2 regions of the Alloalcanivorax sp. C16-2 genome follow, and region 1 is predicted to be linked to the other one. Evidence: predicted binding sites of a transcription regulator. Region 1 holds the regulator's gene; the other holds the start of a gene.
What was found. Region 1 encodes LexA, which represses DNA repair genes until DNA is damaged. Its sites were predicted from a motif close to TACTGTNTANNTANACAGTA; they were not measured.
Positions count from the first base shown of each region.

Region 1 (9,427 bases):
ATATTGATCAGCGCGATCTGCTGCGCCGCCTGGCGGAGCTGCAGTACACCCGCAACGAGATGGATTTCCGCCGCGCCACCTACCGGGTGCGCGGCGACGTCATCGACATCTTCCCGGCGGAGGAAGAGAAAGAGGCGGTGCGCATCGAACTGTTCGACGACGAGATCGAGGACATCAGCATCTTCGATCCGCTCACCGGCGAGGTGATCAAGCGGGTGGGGCGCATCACCATCTATCCGAAGAGCCACTACGTCACGCCCCGGGAAACCGTGCTCAAGGCGGTGGAAATGATCAAGGAGGAACTGGCCGACCGGCTCAAGATCCTCAAGGACAACAACAAGCTGGTGGAAGCCCAGCGGCTGGAGCAGCGCACCCGCTTCGACATCGAAATGCTCCAGGAGCTGGGCTACTGCAATGGCGTGGAAAACTACTCACGCCTGTTCTCCGGTCGCCAGCCCGGCGAGGCGCCGCCCACCCTGTTTGACTACCTGCCCGACGACGCCCTGCTGATCGTCGACGAATCCCACGTCACCATTCCCCAGCTTGGCGGCATGTACAAAGGCGACCGTTCGCGCAAGGAAACCCTGGTGGAGTTCGGCTTCCGGCTGCCCTCGGCCCTGGACAACCGGCCGCTCAAATTCGAGGAATGGGAGCGGCTGGCGCCGCAGATGGTGTTCGTTTCCGCCACGCCCGGCCCCTATGAAGAGAAGTACGCCGGCCAGGTGGTGGAACAGGTGGTGCGCCCCACCGGCCTGGTGGACCCGGCCATCGAGGTGCGCCCGGCGGGCAGCCAGGTGGACGACCTGCTCGGCGAGGTGCGCGAATCCGTGGAGAAAGGCGAGCGGGTGCTGGTTACCACGCTGACCAAGCGCATGGCCGAGGACCTCACCGAGTACCTCAACGAGCACGGCGTCAAGGTGCGCTACCTGCACTCCGACATCGACACCGTGGAGCGAGTGGAGATCATTCGCGACCTGCGCCTGGGCAAGTTCGACGTGTTGGTGGGCATTAACCTGCTGCGCGAGGGGCTGGACATGCCGGAGGTGGCCCTGGTGGCGATCCTCGACGCCGACAAGGAAGGTTTCCTGCGCGCAGAGCGCTCGTTGATCCAGACCATTGGCCGGGCGGCGCGCAACATCAACGGTCGCGCCATTCTTTACGCCGACCAGATCACCGGTTCCATGCGCCGCGCCATGGACGAAACCGAGCGCCGCCGCGACAAGCAGATCGCCCATAACAAGGAACGGGGCATTACCCCCCAGGCGCTCAAGAAGCAGGTGCGAGACATCATGGACGACGCCTACACCACCGGCGCCGGCCAGCCGGAGCGCAAGCGCACCCGCAAGGTCGCCGAGGACAAGGAAAAGTACGTGGCGCGTTCTCCGGCGGAGGTGGCCAAGGACATCGAAAAGCTGGAGGCGGAGATGATGGAGCACGCCAAGAACCTGGAGTTCGAGCAGGCCGCCGCCGTGCGCGACAGGATTCACAAGCTGCGCGAGGAAGGCTTCATGCGCTAGCGGGGTGGGTATCGCGGCTGAAGCCGCTCCTACCGCAATCAGACACGCCGTCGCCGTAGGAGCGGCTTTAGCCGCGATGGCCGTCGAACACCCCGCACGCGCCGATGCTACAATTCGCCCCATCAAATCGATTCAAGGAGTTCCCATGCCGATCGCCATGGTCATGCATGAACCCGGCGGCCCCGAGGTTCTGAAACCCGAATCCATCCAGGTAGGCGAGCCCGGCCCCGGCGAGCTGCATCTCAAACAAACCGCCGTGGGCGTCAACTTCCACGACATCTATGTGCGCTCCGGCCTTTACCAGACCCTGCCGCTACCCGGCGTGCCCGGCCTGGAAGGGGCCGGCGAGGTGCTGGCGGTGGGCGAGGGCGTGGATCGCTTCCGGGTCGGTGACCGGGTCGCCTACATTGCCCACGGCTACGGCGCCTACGCGGAAGAACGGTTGATCAAGGCCGACAACGCGGTGCCTCTGCCGGACGGGCTGGACGATACCCTGGTGGCGGGCATGATGGTGCGCGGGCTCACCGCCCGGGTGTTGATGACCGACGTGTTCGCCTTGCGCCCGGAACACACTCTGTTGATCCAGGCCGCCGCCGGTGGCGTCGGCCAGTTGCTGTGCCAGTGGGCCCACCGCCTCGGCGCCACCGTCATCGGCACCGTGGGCAGCGACGCCAAGGCCGAGCAGGCCCGCGCCGGCGGCTGCGACCATGTGATCCTGTACCGCCAGCAGGACGTGGCTGGCACGGTGAAGGAAATCGCCGGCGGCAAGGGAGTCGACGTGGCCTATGATTCGGTGGGCAAGGACACCTTCTATGGCTCCCTGGATTGCCTGGCCCCGCGCGGTCATCTGGTCAACTTCGGCCAGTCCTCCGGGCCGGTGGAGCCGCTGGCCATGCCGCGCCTGGCCGCCGCCTCCCTCACTGTCACCCGCCCCATGCTTGGCCATTACATTGGTGACCTGGCGCGCCGCGATCAGGTCGCCGCCGAGTTCTTCGCCGCCCTCCAGGACGGCACCCTGGCCCCCGCCGCCCCGGCGATCTACGACCTCAAGGACGTGGGCCGCGCCCACCAGGACATGGAAGCGCGCAAAACCCACGGCGCCGTGGTGCTCACGGTATCGTGACCTATCCGGTGCCAGGCGGTCCGGTGGACCGCGAGATCGAGATCAATAAAAGCCGCTTTATCGCCTGGTTGCGCCCGGTGCGCAGCCGGGAGGAAGGGCAGGGCGTGCTCGACGAGGCCCGCGCCCGCTACCCGGACGCTACCCACCACTGCCACGCCTGGCTGATCGGCGCGCCTAACTCTGGCCACGGCGCCATGAACGACGACGGCGAACCCTCCGGCACCGCCGGCAAACCGATCTTCAACGTGATTCAGCACAAGGGCGTGGGCGACGTCATGGTGGTGGTGATCCGCTACTTCGGCGGCGTCAAGCTGGGCGCCGGCGGGCTGGTGCGCGCCTACGCCGGCGCCGCCGAGGCGGTGCTGTCCGCCATGGAGGTGGTGGAACAGGTGCCGGAAAGCGCCTTTACCCTGACCCTGGGCTTCGCCGACGAGCAACCCCTGCGCCACTGGTGTGATCAGAACGGCGCTCGCCTGGAGGCGGTGGACTACGGGCAGGCGGTCACCGCCCGGCTCACGGTGGCGGATGCCACCGAGCCGGCGCTGCGAGCCTTCTGCGCCGCCCAGGGCATTATCGTGGAAGGCCCCTCGGCGGCTTAGTCGCCCTGGTCGCCGAACAATACCCGGCTGTTGGCGAAGGTGAGGGCGGCCAGGGCCTCCGGGGTCTCGCCGCGCAGGGCGGCCAGCCGCCGGCCGATCCAGGGCAGCAGGCAGGGTTCATTGCGGCGTTTCACCGGCGGCGGCTCCGGCAGGTCCCGGGGCAGCAGGTAGGGGGCGTCGGTTTCCACCAGCAGCCGGGAGGCGGGGATGTCGGGGACCAGCCCGGCCAGCTCCCGGCCACGGCGTTCGTCGCACACCCAGCCGGTGATGCCGATGTGGCAGTCCAGGTCCAGGTAGTCGTACAGCGCCCGGCGGTTGTCGGTGAAGCAATGCACCACGGCGGCGGGCAGCCGGTCGCGCCAGGCCTTGAGCATTGGCAGAAAACGGTCATGGGCGTCCCGCTGATGCAGAAACACCGGTAGCCCCCGGGCCGCGGCCTGGGCCAACTGGGCCTCGAAGGCCTTCTCCTGGGCCGGGCGCGGCGAAAAATCGCGGTTGAAGTCCAGGCCCATTTCGCCGGCGGCGGTGACCTCCGGTTCGTCCAGCAGGGCACCCAGCTCCGCCAGGGCATCGTCGTCGAAAAAGCGGGCGTTATGGGGGTGAATGCCGGCGGTGGCGCGCAGCCCCCGATCCGGGTAGTCCCGGCACAGGCTCAGGGCCTGGCGGGATTCCGCCACGCTGGTGCCGGTGAGCAGCAACCGCGTGACACCGGCCTCGCGGGCGCGCTCAAGCACCGCGTCGGTGTCATCGCGGAATTGTTTGTCGCCCAGGTTGACGCCGATGTCGGCCCATCGCGGCGCGGTCATGACGCCTGCTCCTGGGCGGCCCCCGGTGTCAGGCGGCGGTTCAGCCGCTCGCGCAGGTCCTCCACCCGGCGCCGGTTAGCGCCCAGGTCCCAGTAACCCAGCCGTGAGGCGGAGCGCACCTCGATCACCCCGTCCTCGTGTACGTAGAAGGTCACGTCGTCCACGAAACGCATCAGGCGCGAGGTGAAGCGAGCCTGGATTCGCGCCGGCCCCACCGCTTCGAACTGCACGCGGGGCAGCTCGCTCAGGGTGTCCTTGAGCAGCGCCAGGCTGGCATCACGGTGGCCGGCGCCGGGTAGCGGCGCCACCCGGTGGCGGTCATCGTCGGCCAGGCTGGATACGCAATTGGGCGACGATGGACAGGGAGCAAGCAAACGAGTGTCCGTCATGGCGTGGCTCTTATCGGCCGTCCCGGAGGCGGGCGCCGGATCGCTCTGGCAGCCGGAGGCGACCAGGGCGAGGCTCAGCGCGAACGCCGTGGCGAGACGGTTAATGGCGGTTCGGGTCACGAATCAGCCCCACGAAAATACCTTCGATCATCAGCTCGTCGGCGGGCACCCGGATCGGCTCATAGGCATCGTTGGCCGGCAGCAGGGTGGCGCTGGACTTGTTCAGTCTTAGCGTCTTCACCGTGACCTCGTCGTCAATGCGCGCCACCACGATCTCCCCGGAACGGGCGGTCTGGCTCTTGCGCACGGCGATCAGGTCGCCGTCGAAAATGCCGGCCTCGACCATGCTGTCGCCCTGTACCTTGAGCAGGTAGGTGGGGCGCTGGCGGAACAGGCCCTGGGGCACCGGCACGGTGCGCTCCACATTCTCGATGGCCTCGATGGGCGTACCGGCGGCCACCTTGCCGACCACCGGCAGCTCGTCCTCGGCCTCCAGGGCGGCCTCGAGCAGCTGGATGCCCCGCGAGCGGTCGCCGTGCAGGCGAATATAGCCTTTACGCTCCAGGGCACGCAGATGGTCGGAGGCGGCGTTCTTGGACTGGAACCCCATGCGTTCGGCGATTTCGGCGCGGGTCGGCGCCATGCCGGTTTCCTGGCGTGATTCACGGATGCAGTCCAGTACCTGCTGCTGGCGTGCGGTAAGGGTGCTGCTCATAACGTCCTCCTTGGGGCCATGCCCGTCATGACCCATACTGATAATATGAACAGTATTATATGTCCAGTACTTTTAAAAGCCCCTTCACGCGTTCGGGCATCGCTTTTGTCGGTCGCCGCGCCTAGCATTGGGTCTTTCAAGGGGATCGGAAGCAACCATGAAGCATGCATCCTGGCAGGATTCGGATCACCACCGGGTGGAGGCGCTGCTCGCCGGGGTGCCGTTTTTCAACGAGGTGGCCCGCGACGATGCCGACCAGCGCGCGCGGCTGCTGGCGCGCACCGAGATCATCGAGGCGGGCCCTGGCGATACCGTGATCCGCGCCGGGGAGGTGCCGTCTTCCCTGTATTTTCTGCTGCGCGGTCAATTGGTGGTGCTGGGCGACGAGGACTCGCCGACGGTGCTCTACTACGTGTCCCCGGGGGAGGTGTTCGGGACCCTGTCCATGCTGCTGGGCCGGACCCGGGGCGCCACCATCCGGGTGGCGGACGCCGCCCGTGAGGCGGTGCTGGCCAGGCTTGATTTCAAGGATTTCGACGACGATCGCGACACGCCGTACAGTCTGGCCACGCGGTTGGCGTTTTTCCACATGCTGGTGCATCAGATCCGCTGGGCGGTGGAGGTGCGGCGCATGCAGAGCCCGGACCAGGCCCTGGCGGCGGGCCTGCGCAAGGTGCCGGTGTTCAGCGGCCAGCGGGACAGCGAGGCGGAGCTGGTGTCGTTGCGCGAGCAGGCCCGGGCGCTGGCCGATCTGCTCTACCGGTGGAATCACTGCCCGCCGGGCACCACTGGCAACGCCCAGCTCACCTGACGGTGATCGCGATTCGCTCCTACGGTGGGCGGGGCTCCCGTAGGAGCGGCTTCAGCCGCGATCACCCCGGGCCGTGCGGAGCGGGCCGCCGGTCTATTCCTTCTTCTTGCGATCCATCTTCACCGCCAGCACGTCGCAATGGGCGCCGGGCACCAGCCCCCGGGCGGTGGAGCCCAGCAGCAGTGCCAGGCCGCTGCGGGTGTGGCTGCCCACCACGATCAGGTCGGCGCCCAGGGTGTCCGCCTTGTCGACGATGGTCTTCTCGATGGAGCCCAGCTCCACGTGCACCCGTTCCTTGGGCACCTGGTACTGGCGCGCGTACTTGCAGGCGGTTTCCTGGGCCTGTTTCACCAGGCCGCTCTGCAGATCGGTGACGTCCATGGGCACATCGGCGCCGTAGGCCAGGGCCAGCGGCTCGATCACATGGATCAGATGCAGTTCCCCCTCGGTGCCCTCGATGACGCCGGCGGCGCGGGCCAGCACCTCGGCGGATTCATCGCTGCAATCTATGGCCACCAGGACCTTGCGGTAGGGTGCGGTCACGGTATTTCCTCCAGCGGCTCGTTGTAAGGGCCTCAGTATAACCGCCTCGCGGCGCCCCGCCAGCCCACCTCGTCGAAGCGCGCAAAGCCTTGTCGCACGGGGCTTTGGCCACCGCCGGCCCGGGCCGTGGTGGGGTGTCGCCGCCGGCGCCGCGCCGCGTCGGCGCTTGACCGGACAATACCGGCGCTGTCTAAATAGGCGCCCGCCGGGGGTCGCAAACGTCCCCGGCGAACCTCCGACGGCGCCCCGGCGCACGGCGATCCCGGCGCGGCGGGCAGGCATCGGAGGTTTCTTTTGAGTATCCGTAGCATGATCGGGTGAGCAACGAATGGGTAAGTCCCTTGTAATCGTGGAGTCGCCGGCCAAGGCGAAGACCATCAACCGCTATCTGGGCGACGACTTCGTGGTCAAGTCCAGCGTTGGCCACGTGCGCGACCTGCCGGTGAGCGGCGGCGCCAAGAAGACCACGCCCAAGGAGCGTGCCAAGGAGGCCGCCTATACCCGGTCACTGCCCAAGGAAGAACGGGAAGCCTATAAAAAGAAGAAGGCCCAGGCCCAGCTGATCAACCGCATGGGGGTGGACCCGGACCACGACTGGGACGCCCACTATGAAATCCTGCCCGGCAAGGAAAAGGTCATCGACGAGCTCAAGCGTCTGGCCGCCAACGCCGACCGCATCTACCTCGCCACTGACTTGGACCGCGAAGGGGAGGCCATTGCCTGGCACCTGCGGGAAGTGATCGGCGGCGACGACCAGCGCTTCGACCGGGTGGTGTTCAACGAAATCACCAAGAAGGCCATTCAGGCCGCCTTCGAGGAACCCGGCAAGCTGGACATGAGCCGGGTGGAAGCCCAGCAGGCGCGCCGCTTCCTGGACCGGGTGGTGGGTTTCATGATCTCGCCGCTGCTGTGGGAAAAGATCGCCCGGGGCCTGTCCGCCGGCCGGGTGCAGTCCGTGGCCGTGGAGCTGGTGGTGGAGCGCGAGCGGGAAATCCGCGCCTTCGTGCCCGAGGAATTCTGGGAGCTGCACGCGGACACCCACAGCCAGGCGAAAGCCAGCGACGAGATCCGCCTGCAGGTGACCCGCCATAACGGCGAGAACTTCCGCCCCAACAACGGCGACGACGCCGAGAAGCACCGCGCCGCCCTGAAGGCCGCCGGCCAGCTCACCATCACCCAGCGCGAGGAGCGGCCCACCCGTTCCAAACCGCCGGCGCCGTTCATCACCTCCACCCTGCAGCAGGCGGCCAGCACTCGCCTGGGCTTCGGGGTGAAGAAGACCATGATGATGGCCCAGCGCCTCTACGAGGCCGGTCACATCACCTACATGCGGACCGACTCCACCAACCTGAGCGCCGACGCCGTCAACGACTGCCGCGCCTGGATCGACGACAAGCTGGGCGGTAAATACCTGCCCGAGAAGCCGAACCGTTACTCCAGCCGCGATGGCGCCCAGGAGGCCCACGAGGCAATCCGCCCCTCGGACGTGAAACGCGAAGCCAGCGCCCTCAAGGACATGGAGCGCGATGCCCAGCGTCTCTACGAGCTGATCCGTCGCCAGTTCATCGCTTGCCAGATGCCGCCGGCGGAGTACCTGAGCACCACCATCACCGCCGAGGCGGATGGCTACGAGCTGAAGGCTCGCGGTCGCATCATGAAATTCGACGGCTGGACCCGCATCCAGCCCCAGGCCTCGCGCAAGGGCCAGGAAGACACCGAGCTGCCCGATCTCAAGCAGGGCGACGTGCTCGCCGTGGACGACATCGACGCCACCCAGCACTTCACCAAGCCGCCGGCCCGCTACACCGAGGCGAGCCTGGTCAAGGAGCTGGAAAAACGCGGCATTGGCCGCCCGTCCACCTACGCGGCGATCATCTCCACCATCCAGGACCGGGGCTACGTGCGCCAGGAGAACCGGCGTTTCTATGCCGAGAAAATGGGCGACATCGTCACCGACCGGCTGGCGGAGAGCTTCCCGGACCTGATGGACTACAACTTCACCGCCCAGATGGAAGAAACCCTGGACCAGGTCGCCGAGGGCAAGCGCCACTGGCGCGACGTGCTCGACGAGTTCTACCGGGATTTCCTGGCCAAGCTGGAGGCCGCCCAGGGCGAGGGCAGTGGCAAGCAGGCCAAGGGTGGCATGCGTGCCAACCTGCCCACCGACACCGACATCGAGTGCCCCAAATGCGGCCGCCCGATGCAGATCCGTACCGGTTCCACCGGCGTTTTCCTGGGGTGTTCCGGTTACAGCCTGCCGCCCAAGGAACGTTGCACGGCGACCCTCAACCTGCTGCCCGGCGAGGAAGCCGAGGCGGTCAACGCCGACGACGAAGAGGCGGAAACCAACGAGCTGCGCCGCAAAAAGCGCTGCCCCAAGTGTGGCACGGCGATGGAATCCTTCCTCATCGACGAAAAGCGCAAGCTGCACGTCTGCGGCAACAACCCGGACTGCGATGGCTATGTGGTGGAGCAGGGCGAATTCCGCATCAAGGGCTATGACGGCCCGACCCTGGAGTGCGAGAAGTGCGGTAGCGAGATGCAGTTGCGCACCGGCCGCTTCGGCAAGTTCTTCAAGTGCACCAACGACGATTGTGGCAACACCCGCAAGCTGCTCAAGAACGGCGAGCCGGCGCCGCCCCGCGCCGACCCGATCCCCATGCCGCACCTGCAATGCGAGAAGGTGGACGACCACTACCTGCTGCGCGACGGTGCCTCCGGCCTGTTCCTGGCCGCCAGCCAGTTTCCCAAGAACCGGGAAACCCGGGCGCCGCTGATCGAGGAGATCCAGACCGTCGCCGACAAGCTGGACCCCAAGCACAAATACCTGGCGGACGCCCCGGCGGAGGACTCCAAGGGCCGCAAGGCGGTATTGCGCTACAGCCGCAAGGCCAAGGAGCAGTACGTGATGACCGAGGAAGACG
Region 1 is NZ_JBKFTL010000002.1:111,224-120,650, reverse strand. It holds gene uvrB (excinuclease ABC subunit UvrB) at 1-1,517, shown strand, start outside; gene ACLD02_RS10780 (quinone oxidoreductase family protein) at 1,663-2,640, shown strand; gene ACLD02_RS10775 (IMPACT family protein) at 2,637-3,239, shown strand; gene ACLD02_RS10770 (TatD family hydrolase) at 3,236-4,045, opposite strand; gene ACLD02_RS10765 (DUF1499 domain-containing protein) at 4,042-4,434, opposite strand; gene lexA (transcriptional repressor LexA) at 4,535-5,149, opposite strand; gene ACLD02_RS10755 (cyclic nucleotide-binding domain-containing protein) at 5,307-5,960, shown strand; gene ACLD02_RS10750 (universal stress protein) at 6,054-6,503, opposite strand; gene topA (type I DNA topoisomerase) at 6,832-9,427, shown strand, end outside.

Region 2 (9,427 bases), on a different contig from region 1:
CTTGCCGGCGCGCAGGGACTTAACCTCCCAGCCTTCCAGGGCCAGGCCGGCCTCGAAGAATTCTTCCAGATGATAGTCGAAGCGCGCCTTGCGGTTCTGCGCGATGGCGTCGGACGTCGACTTTTGCTTTTTCGCTTTGCCCATGGGGCGGCGATTATAGAGAGTGCCCGCGGTTCTGGCGAGGGCGCCGTTCGTCGGGGTGGGTGAGCGTTCACGCACTGTCCCTTGAGGGGTCCCTGGAAAATCAAGACAATGGCCGCATTGCGTCGAGGGGTTGATAGCCGATGAGCGAACAGAACAAGCCGGTCCACGGCATGTGGGCCAGCCGGTGGGTCTTTATTCTTGCCGCCACCGGGTCCGCGGTGGGCCTGGGCAACATATGGCGGTTTCCGTACATCACTGGCGAGTATGGCGGCGGGGCCTTCGTGGTGCTGTATCTGCTCTGCATCGCCTTGATGGGCGTGCCGATCATGATCGCCGAAGTGCTGCTGGGGCGCCGGGGTGGCCTCAGCCCGATTCATTCCATGGGGCGGCTGGCCGAGCAGAGTAAGGTGAGCCAGCGCTGGAAGGGCATTGGCTACCTGGGGGCACTGGCCGGCTTTCTGATTCTGTCGTTCTATTCCGTGGTCGCCAGCTGGGCGCTGATCTACGTCTGGGAGGCGGTCACCGGCATGTTCCAGGGGCTTACGGCGATGCAGTCCCAGGCTAACTTCGAGGCCATGCAGGCCAATCCCTGGCTGATGATGGGCTCGCACACCGCTTTCATGGTGCTGACCATGGGCGTGGTGGCCCTGGGGGTGAAACGGGGTCTGGAGCGGGCGGTGGAAGTGCTGATGCCGTTGCTGTTCCTGCTGCTGGTGGTGTTGATCGGTTACGCCGCCACCACGCCGGGGTTCGCCGAGGGCGTCAGTTTCCTGTTCGCGTTCGATTTCTCCAAGCTGTCCGGAGAGGCGGTGATCATCGCCCTGGGCCAGGCGTTCTTCACCCTCAGCCTGGGGATGGGCGCGATCATGGCCTACGGCGCCTACATGCCCCGCGAGATCAAGGACAAGAAGAGCGGCCGCTCCCGGCCGGTATCGATCGTTTCGTCGGTGGTCATTATCGCGGCCCTGGACACCCTGGTGGCTCTGGGCGCCGGGCTGGCCATGTTCCCACTGCTGTTCACCGGCGGGCTGGAGCCGGCCCAGGGGCCGGGCATGATGTTCGTCACTCTGCCGCTGGCCTTCGGCCAGATGCCCGGTGGCATTCTGTTCGGCAGCCTGTTCTTCGTGCTGGTGGTGTGCGCCGCCTGGAGCTCCTCGATTTCCCTGGGCGAGCCGATGGTGGCCTGGCTGGTGGAGCGCGGTCACAAGCGCGGCGTGGCCGCCACCATGGTGGGGCTGGCGGCCTGGGTGCTGGGTATCGGTTCGGTGCTTTCGTTCAATCTGTGGAAGGAAGATACCTTCCTGATGGGTACCTTCTTCGACAATATCGAGTTCCTGTCCACCAGTATTCTGCTGCCGCTGGGCGGCTTGCTGATCGCCGTGTTCACCGGCTGGGTGATGAAGGAGACCCAGGTGCGCAAGGAGCTGGCGATGAAGAGCTTCCCGCTGTACCTGGTGTGGCGGGCCCTGGTGAGGGTGTTCTCGCCGCTGGCGGTGATCGCCCTGATTCTCTACTCGATCTGGTCCGCGGTCGGAGGTGGTGGTGGCTGAGTCGATCCGCGTGGAGGTGGTCTACGCGCTGCCGGACAAGCAGCGCCTGGTCGCCCTGGAGGTGGCGCCGGGGACCACCATGCTGGACGCCGCGCGCCAGTCCGGTATCGCCGGGCAGTTCGAGGGGCTGGAATTGGAAAATATGCCCATGGGCATCTTCGGCAAGGCGGAGCCGGACCCGGCCCGGCGCGTACTGGCGGACGGCGAGCGGGTGGAGATCTACCGGCCGCTCAGCATCGACCCGAAGGCCGCCCGGCGGGCCCGGGCGGAGCGTTCACGCTAGCAGGGCCTGTCGGCGTCTTCAGCCGTCGCGGGGCAGGGGAACGGTGGTGGCGTCCGGGGTGCTCTGGGCGCCCGGTTCCGGGGCCGGATCGTTGAGCGGCTCCTGATCCACCACATTGCCTTCGCGGCGGTCCTCGGCGCGCTGTTCCAGCTCCCGGTCTCGGCGACCGGAGGTCCGTTCGCGCACATTGGCCACCACTTCGCCCCGGTAATGGCTGTATTGACCGTTTTCGAAGAACACCACGATGTCCTGCTCGACGGTATCGGCCTTGCCGGGCTGGTAATGCAGCAGGTAGTACCAGGTGTCCGGGGTGAAGGGGTCGGTCAGGGTCGGCGGCCCCAGCACGAAGCGTACCTGTTCCGGGCTCATGCCCGGTTCCAGTTCGGCCAGCATGTCCTCGGTCACCACGTTGCCCTGGGGGATATCAATACGGTATACCCCGGGGAAGCGGAGGGAGCTGCAGCCGGTGAGAAGACCGGCCAATAACAGGGATAGGAGAAAGGTCCTTGGCATGATGTTTCGACTTGGCATAATGTCCGGGCGATAATACAGACTTGTTGAAGGGGAACAAGGTTCCTCACGGAATCAGGAATCCCCGCTGGCGGCATACGGAGCAATTGTTTTGGATAATCAGGATCTTAGAAAAGCAGGCTTGAAGGTGACCCTGCCGCGGATGAAAATTCTGCAGCAGCTGGAATCCTCCAAGGAGCGGCATCTCAGCGCCGAGGACATCTATAAATCGCTGATGGACGCCGGCGAGGACGTGGGGCTGGCCACCGTTTACCGGGTGCTGACCCAGTTCGAGCAGGCCGGTATCGTGCTGCGCCATAACTTCGAAGGCGGTTCCGCGGTGTTCGAGCTGGCCGACGAGGATCACCATGATCACATGGTGTGCATGGAGACCGGCGAGGTGATCGAGTTCGTGGACCAGGAGATCGAGGAGCGTCAGCACCGCATCGCCGAGGAGCACGGTTACGAGATCGTCGACCACTCCCTGGTGCTTTATGTGAAGCCCAAGGGCGGCAAGAAGTAAGCCGCCTTCCCGCCAGCCTGCGTCGCGGCATCCGCCGGGACGCGCCGCCAGCCCCATGAAACACCCCGCCCGGGTTGCCGTCAGGCATCCGGGCGTCGTGCGTTCAGGCGACCCGCTGGCCCTTGTCGAGCATTTCCCGGGCATGGGCCAGGGTGGATTCGGTGATTTCCACGCCGCCGAGCATGCGCGCCACTTCCTCCACCCGGGCGGTTTCCGCCAGGGGCTGAATGCGGGTGCGGGTGCTGTCCTTGCCCTGCAGTTTGTGCACCTGCCAGTGCTGGTGGCCCTGGGCGGCCACCTGGGGCTGGTGGGTGATGCACAGTACCTGGGCGTGATCACCCAGTTCGCGCAGCAGCCGACCGACGATCTCGGCGACCCCGCCGCCCACGCCCACGTCCACTTCGTCGAACACCAGGCTGGGCACGGTCAGGTTGCGCGCGCAGATCACCTGGATCGCCAGACTCACCCGGGACAGCTCGCCGCCGGAGGCCACCTTGGCCAGGGCGCGCGGCGGCTGGCCCGGGTTGGCGGAAAAGCGGAATTCCACCTCCTCGAGCCCGTCCGGTCCCGGTTTGCTTTCCTCGACCACCGCTTCCAGGCGGGCGGCCTTCATGCCCAGGGCCTTGAGTTGCTTGAGCACGTCGCGGGTCAGTATGCCGGCGGCGTCGCGGCGTCGCCGGCCCAGCGCCTGGGCCTGTTTCATGTAGGCGTCGCGGGCCTTTTGCTCGGTGGCGGCGAGGGCTTCCAGGTGTTCGTCGAAATGTTCCAGGGTGTCCGCTTCCTCGGCCAGGCGCTGGTGGTGTTCCACCAGTTCCTCCGGGCGCAGGCGGTGCTTGCGGGCCAGGGTGTAGGCCTGGCCGAGCCGCTCTTCCACGTGATTGAGCCGTTCCGGGTCCAGGTCCAGCCTCTCCAGGTAGTGACGCAGGTCCTCGGCGGCGGCCTCCACCTGCAGGCGGGCGGATTCCACGGTATCGAACACGCCGGCCAGGGCGTCGTCGCTGGCGCGGGCTTCCTCCACCCAGTGGCTGACCTGGCCCAGGTGGTCGTTGACGGTGCCGTCCTCGCCGTCGTAAAGGGCGGTGACCGCCTGCTGGCACAGGCGGATCAGGGCGTCGGCGTTGCCCAGGCGCTGCTGTTCCTGCTCCAGCTCCGGCAGCTCGCCCTCGGCCAGAGCCAGGGCATCCAGTTCCTCGAGCTGGAAGCGCAGCAGCTCCTGCCGCTCGGTTTGCTCCCGGGCGCTGGCCAGAGCGTCGTCATGGGCGCGCCGGGCGGCCTGCCACTCGCGCCAGCGCTCACGTACCCTGGTGGCAAGGTCTCCGGCTTCGGCCAGGTTGTCGAGCAGGGCGCGGTGGGTTTCCTTGCGAAGCAGGGCCTGGTGTTCGTGCTGGCTGTGGATGCTGATCAGGTGTTCGCCCAGGTCGCGCACCTCGGTGAGTGGCGTGGGGGTGCCGTTGATGTAGGCGCGGGAGCGACCATCGGCGCGTACCGTGCGGCGCAGCAGGCATTCGTCGCCGTCGTCCAGCTCGCGCTCGGCGAGCCAGGCACGGGCCGCCGGGTTGTCGCCCAGGTGAAAGGTGGCCAGCACCTCGGCGCGTTCGCAGCCGGGGCGCACCACGGCGCTGTCCGCCCTTTCCCCCAGGGTCAGCGACAGGGCGTCGATGAGCACCGATTTGCCGGCACCGGTCTCGCCGCTGATCACGGTCAGGCCGCCCTCGGGTTCCAGCTCCAGCTGGTCCACGGTGGCGAAGTGGCGAACACTGAGATGGGTCAGCATGGACTGTCCTTCTGGCCAGTAGTTGTGAGGATGTTAGGGCATTCCCGCCGCCAGTGTAAGCCCCTGTCCCGGGGCACTGGACGGCGCCGCCGCCGGACGCCGAAAATGGGCGCCGGGAATCAGGCTATACTGAGTCGTCTTTCTTGGTATTTGAAGTATATGTCCAGGCTGGAACTGAACGAACGCAAGCAACGGTTGTTGATGACCCTGGTGGAGCGCCATATCCGTCACGGGCAACCCGTGGGCTCCAAGACCCTGGCGGCCGGCAGCGGCCTCAGCGTGAGCCCGGCCACCATCCGCAACATCATGGCCGAGCTGGAGGAAATGGGCTTGCTGGCCAGCCCGCACACCTCCGCCGGCCGGGTTCCCACCGAGTTGGGCTATCGGCTTTACGTGGACACCCTGCTTGCCTCCAGCACCATGGAGCGGCCGGACAACGCCCGCCTGCGCGATGAACTGCGGCGCATGCTGGCGCCGGATCAATCTCCCCAGGCGCTGGTGTCCCAGGCTTCGCGAACCCTGGCGGAGTTGACCCGCATGGCCGGGCTGGTGGCGGTGCCGCGCCGTCAGGTCACCACCTTGCGCCAGGTGGAATTCCTGCCGTTATCCGGCCAGCGGGTGCTGGTGGTGCTGGTGGTGAACCGCTCCGAGGTGCAGAACCGCATCATCCAGACCAGCCGGGAATACGATGAGGTGGAGTTGCGTCAGGCCGCCAACTACATCAACCAGACCTACGCCGGCTGCGATCTGGACGGTATCTGTGAAGGCCTGCTCAGCACCATGGAGGCGGATCGCGCGCAGCTCGATGAAATGATGCAGACCACTCTGGACGTGGCCGGCAAGGCGCTGCGCCCGGAGCGTGAGGACTCCGACTATGTGGTGTCCGGTGAGTCCAATCTGATCGACAGTGCCGGGCTGGACAGCATCGACAAGCTGCGCGACCTGTTCGATGCGTTCAATCGAAAGCGTGACATTCTGCATTTGCTGGAACGCAGCATGAAGGCGGACGGCGTGCAGATATTCATCGGCCGCGAATCCGGCTACCAGCCGTTCGAGGAATATTCCCTGGTGTCCGCTCCGTACCGGGTGGACAACGGTCCCATGGGGGTGCTGGCGGTGGTCGGTCCCACCCGCATGGACTATGAGAAGGTGATTCCCACCGTGGACATCACCGCCCGCATCCTCTCCGCCGCGCTTACCCAATTGTAGGCCGTGACTCGGCGGTTCCGGCGCGCGCGTCGTCGTCGCCCTTGAATCCCTCCCCGGCGTTCCCATATCTTTGCCCGCTTTCCCAGAATTCGGGATGTCTGGAGTGGATATGAGCGAACAGGACAAAAAACAGCCGGCCGACGAGGCCGAAATCAACGAAGGTGCCCGCCCCGAGGCGGAAGCCGAACAGGTGGCGTCCGGGCAGCAGGACGGCAACGGCGTCGAGGACGAGCTGGCGGAAACCCGCGATCGGCTCGCCCGCGTGGAAAAGGCGCTGGCCGAGGCCGACCTGCGTGCCCAGGCGGAAATTCAGAATGTGCGCCGCCGCGCCGAGCGCGATGTGGAGAGTGCTCACAAGTTCGCGCTGGAGAAGTTCGCCGCCGATGTGCTCACCGTGGCGGACAGCCTGGAGCGGGGCCTGGCCACGCTGAACCCCGAGGACGAGGCGCTCAAGCCCGCCCGCGAGGGGCTCGAACTGACCCTCAAGGTGCTGCTCGATGTGTTCGCCAAATACAACCTCGAGCAGATCGATCCTCAGGGGCAGCCCTTCAACCCGGAGCACCACGAAGCGATGACCATGGTGCCGGCACCCAATGCCGAGCCCAACACCGTGATCGAGGTGCTGGAGAAGGGGTATCAGCTCAACGGTCGCCTGATCCGCCCGGCCCGGGTGGTGGTCAGCAAGGCCGAATAAGGCGCGCGGCGCCTCTCTTGAAAAGCCACCGCCAGCCGCCATATAGCTGGCAGGTCATTAAGGTTCAGCTGTCCGGGCGGCCATTCGGGGTCCGGACCGTGTGAAGGAGAATGGAGCATTATGGGTAAGATCATTGGTATCGACCTTGGCACCACCAACAGCTGTGTCGCTGTCATGGAAGGGGACAAAACCAAGGTCATCGAGAACGCCGAGGGCGCGCGCACCACGCCGTCCATCATCGCCTACACCGAGGACAATGAGATCCTCGTCGGTCAGGCCGCCAAGCGTCAGGCGGTGACCAACCCCACCAACACCCTGTACGCGGTCAAGCGTCTGATCGGTCGTCGTTTCGAAGACGACGTGGTGCAGAAGGACATCAAAATGGTGCCCTACAAGATCACCAAGGCCGACAACGGTGACGCCTGGGTGGAAGTGAAGGGCGAGAAGATGGCGCCGCCGCAGATCTCCGCGCAGGTCCTCAAGAAAATGAAGAAGACCGCGGAAGACTATCTGGGCGAGGAAGTCACCGAGGCGGTGATCACCGTGCCCGCCTACTTCAACGACTCCCAGCGTCAGGCCACCAAGGATGCCGGGCGCATCGCCGGCCTCGAGGTCAAGCGCATCATCAACGAGCCCACCGCCGCGGCCCTGGCCTATGGTCTGGACAAGAAAGGCGGTGATCGCACCATCGCGGTCTACGACCTGGGTGGCGGTACCTTCGACATCTCCATCATCGAGATCGCCGAGGTGGACGGTGAGCATCAGTTCGAGGTGCTGGCCACCAACGGTGACACCTTCCTGGGTGGCGAGGACTTCGACCTGGCGATCATCAACTACCTGGCGGATGAGTTCAAAAAGGACTCCGGCATTGATCTGGGTGGCGACGCCCTGGCCATGCAGCGCCTCAAGGAAGCCGCCGAGAAAGCCAAGATCGAGCTTTCCTCCGCGGAACAGACCGAGGTCAACCTGCCTTACATCACCGCCGATCAGACCGGTCCCAAGCACCTGGTGGTGAAAGTGACCCGGGCCAAGCTGGAATCCCTGGTCGAGCAGCTGGTGACCCGCTCCCTGGAGCCGTGCAAGACCGCGCTCAGCGATGCCGGCGTGAAAGCCTCCGACATCACCGACGTGATCCTGGTGGGCGGCCAGACCCGCATGCCCATGGTGCAGAAGAAAGTGGCCGAGTTCTTCGGTAAGGACGCCCGCAAGGACGTCAACCCGGACGAAGCCGTGGCCATCGGTGCTGCTATCCAGGGCGCGGTACTGTCCGGCGACGTGAAGGACGTGCTGCTGCTCGACGTGACCCCGCTGACCCTGGGCATCGAGACCATGGGTGGCGTGATGACGCCGCTGATCGAGAAGAACACCACGATCCCGACCAACGCGTCGCAGGTGTTCTCCACCGCCGAGGACAACCAGACCGCGGTGACCGTGCACGTGCTGCAGGGCGAGCGCAAGCAGGCGGCCCAGAACAAGTCCCTGGGGCAGTTCAACCTGGAGGACATTCCGCCGGCGCCGCGTGGCGTGCCGCAGATCGAGGTAACCTTCGACATCGACGCCAACGGCATCCTGCATGTGGGCGCCAAGGACAAGGCCACCGGCAAGGAACAGACCATTCAGATCAAGGCTTCCTCCGGCCTGTCCGATGATGAAGTCGATCAAATGGTCAAGGACGCCGAGGCCCACGCCGACGAGGACAAGAAGTTCGAGGAGCTGGTGCAGGCGCGCAACCAGGGCGACCACCTGGTGCACGCCACCCGCAAGACCCTGGAAGAAGCCGGCGACAAGGCCAGCGAGGAAGAGAAAGAGGCCATCAACAAGGCCATCGCCGAGCTGGAAGAGGCCCTCAAGGGTAGCGACAAGGACGACATCGAGGCCAAGACCAAGGCGCTCACCGAGGCGTCCGGGGCCCTGGCGCAGAAGATGTACGCCGAAGCCCAGCAGGCCGAAGCCGGCGCCGGTGATCAGCAGAAGGCCTCCGGCGATGACGTGGTCGACGCTGAATTCGAGGAAGTCGACGACGACAAGAAGAAGTGAGGAAAGCCTGACGCCGGACGCTCGACGCTGGACGCCGAATGCTAAGTCCCGATACTGAGCGTCTGGCGTCTGGCGTCTGGCGTCTGGCGTCTGGCGTCTGGCGTCTGGCGTCTGGCGTCTGGCGTCAGAGCATATTTATCGCCGGCATAAAGTGCCGGCGTTTCTGCTTCACGGCAAGTTGAATTTCTATGTCCAAACGCGATTATTATGACGTGCTGGGTGTGGCCAAGGACGCCAGCCAGCAGGATCTGAAAAAAGCCTATCGTCGCCTGGCGATGAAGTACCATCCGGATCGCAATCCGGATGACCAGGAGGCGGTGGCCAAGTTCAAGGAGGCAAAGGAAGCCTACGAAGTGCTCGCCGACGAGCAGAAACGCGCCGCCTACGATCAGTTCGGCCATGCCGGCGTCAACGGCCAGGGTGGCTTCGGCGGCGGTGGCGCCGGCGGTTTCGGCGGTGGCGGTTTCGGCGATATTTTCGGGGACATCTTCGGTGATATCTTCGGCGGCGGTCGTCGCGGCCCGGCCCGTGGCGCCGACCTGCGCTACACCCTGGAGCTGACCCTGGAACAGGCGGTACGCGGCTGCGAGGAACAAATCCGCGTGCCCAGCTGGGATACCTGTGAAGTTTGCGACGGCAGTGGTGCCCAGGCCGGCGAGCAGCCGGTCACCTGCCCGACCTGTAATGGCATGGGCCAGGTGCG
Region 2 is NZ_JBKFTL010000004.1:22,888-32,314, reverse strand. It holds gene smpB (SsrA-binding protein SmpB) at 1-144, opposite strand, end outside; gene ACLD02_RS15425 (sodium-dependent transporter) at 285-1,694, shown strand; gene ACLD02_RS15420 (RnfH family protein) at 1,687-1,977, shown strand; gene ACLD02_RS15415 (outer membrane protein assembly factor BamE) at 1,996-2,490, opposite strand; gene fur (ferric iron uptake transcriptional regulator) at 2,600-3,010, shown strand; gene recN (DNA repair protein RecN) at 3,114-4,784, opposite strand; gene hrcA (heat-inducible transcriptional repressor HrcA) at 4,944-5,993, shown strand; gene grpE (nucleotide exchange factor GrpE) at 6,103-6,687, shown strand; gene dnaK (molecular chaperone DnaK) at 6,808-8,724, shown strand; gene dnaJ (molecular chaperone DnaJ) at 8,913-9,427, shown strand, end outside.
Region 2: the regulator LexA is predicted to act here: its motif matches at 4,786-4,805, upstream of recN (DNA repair protein RecN).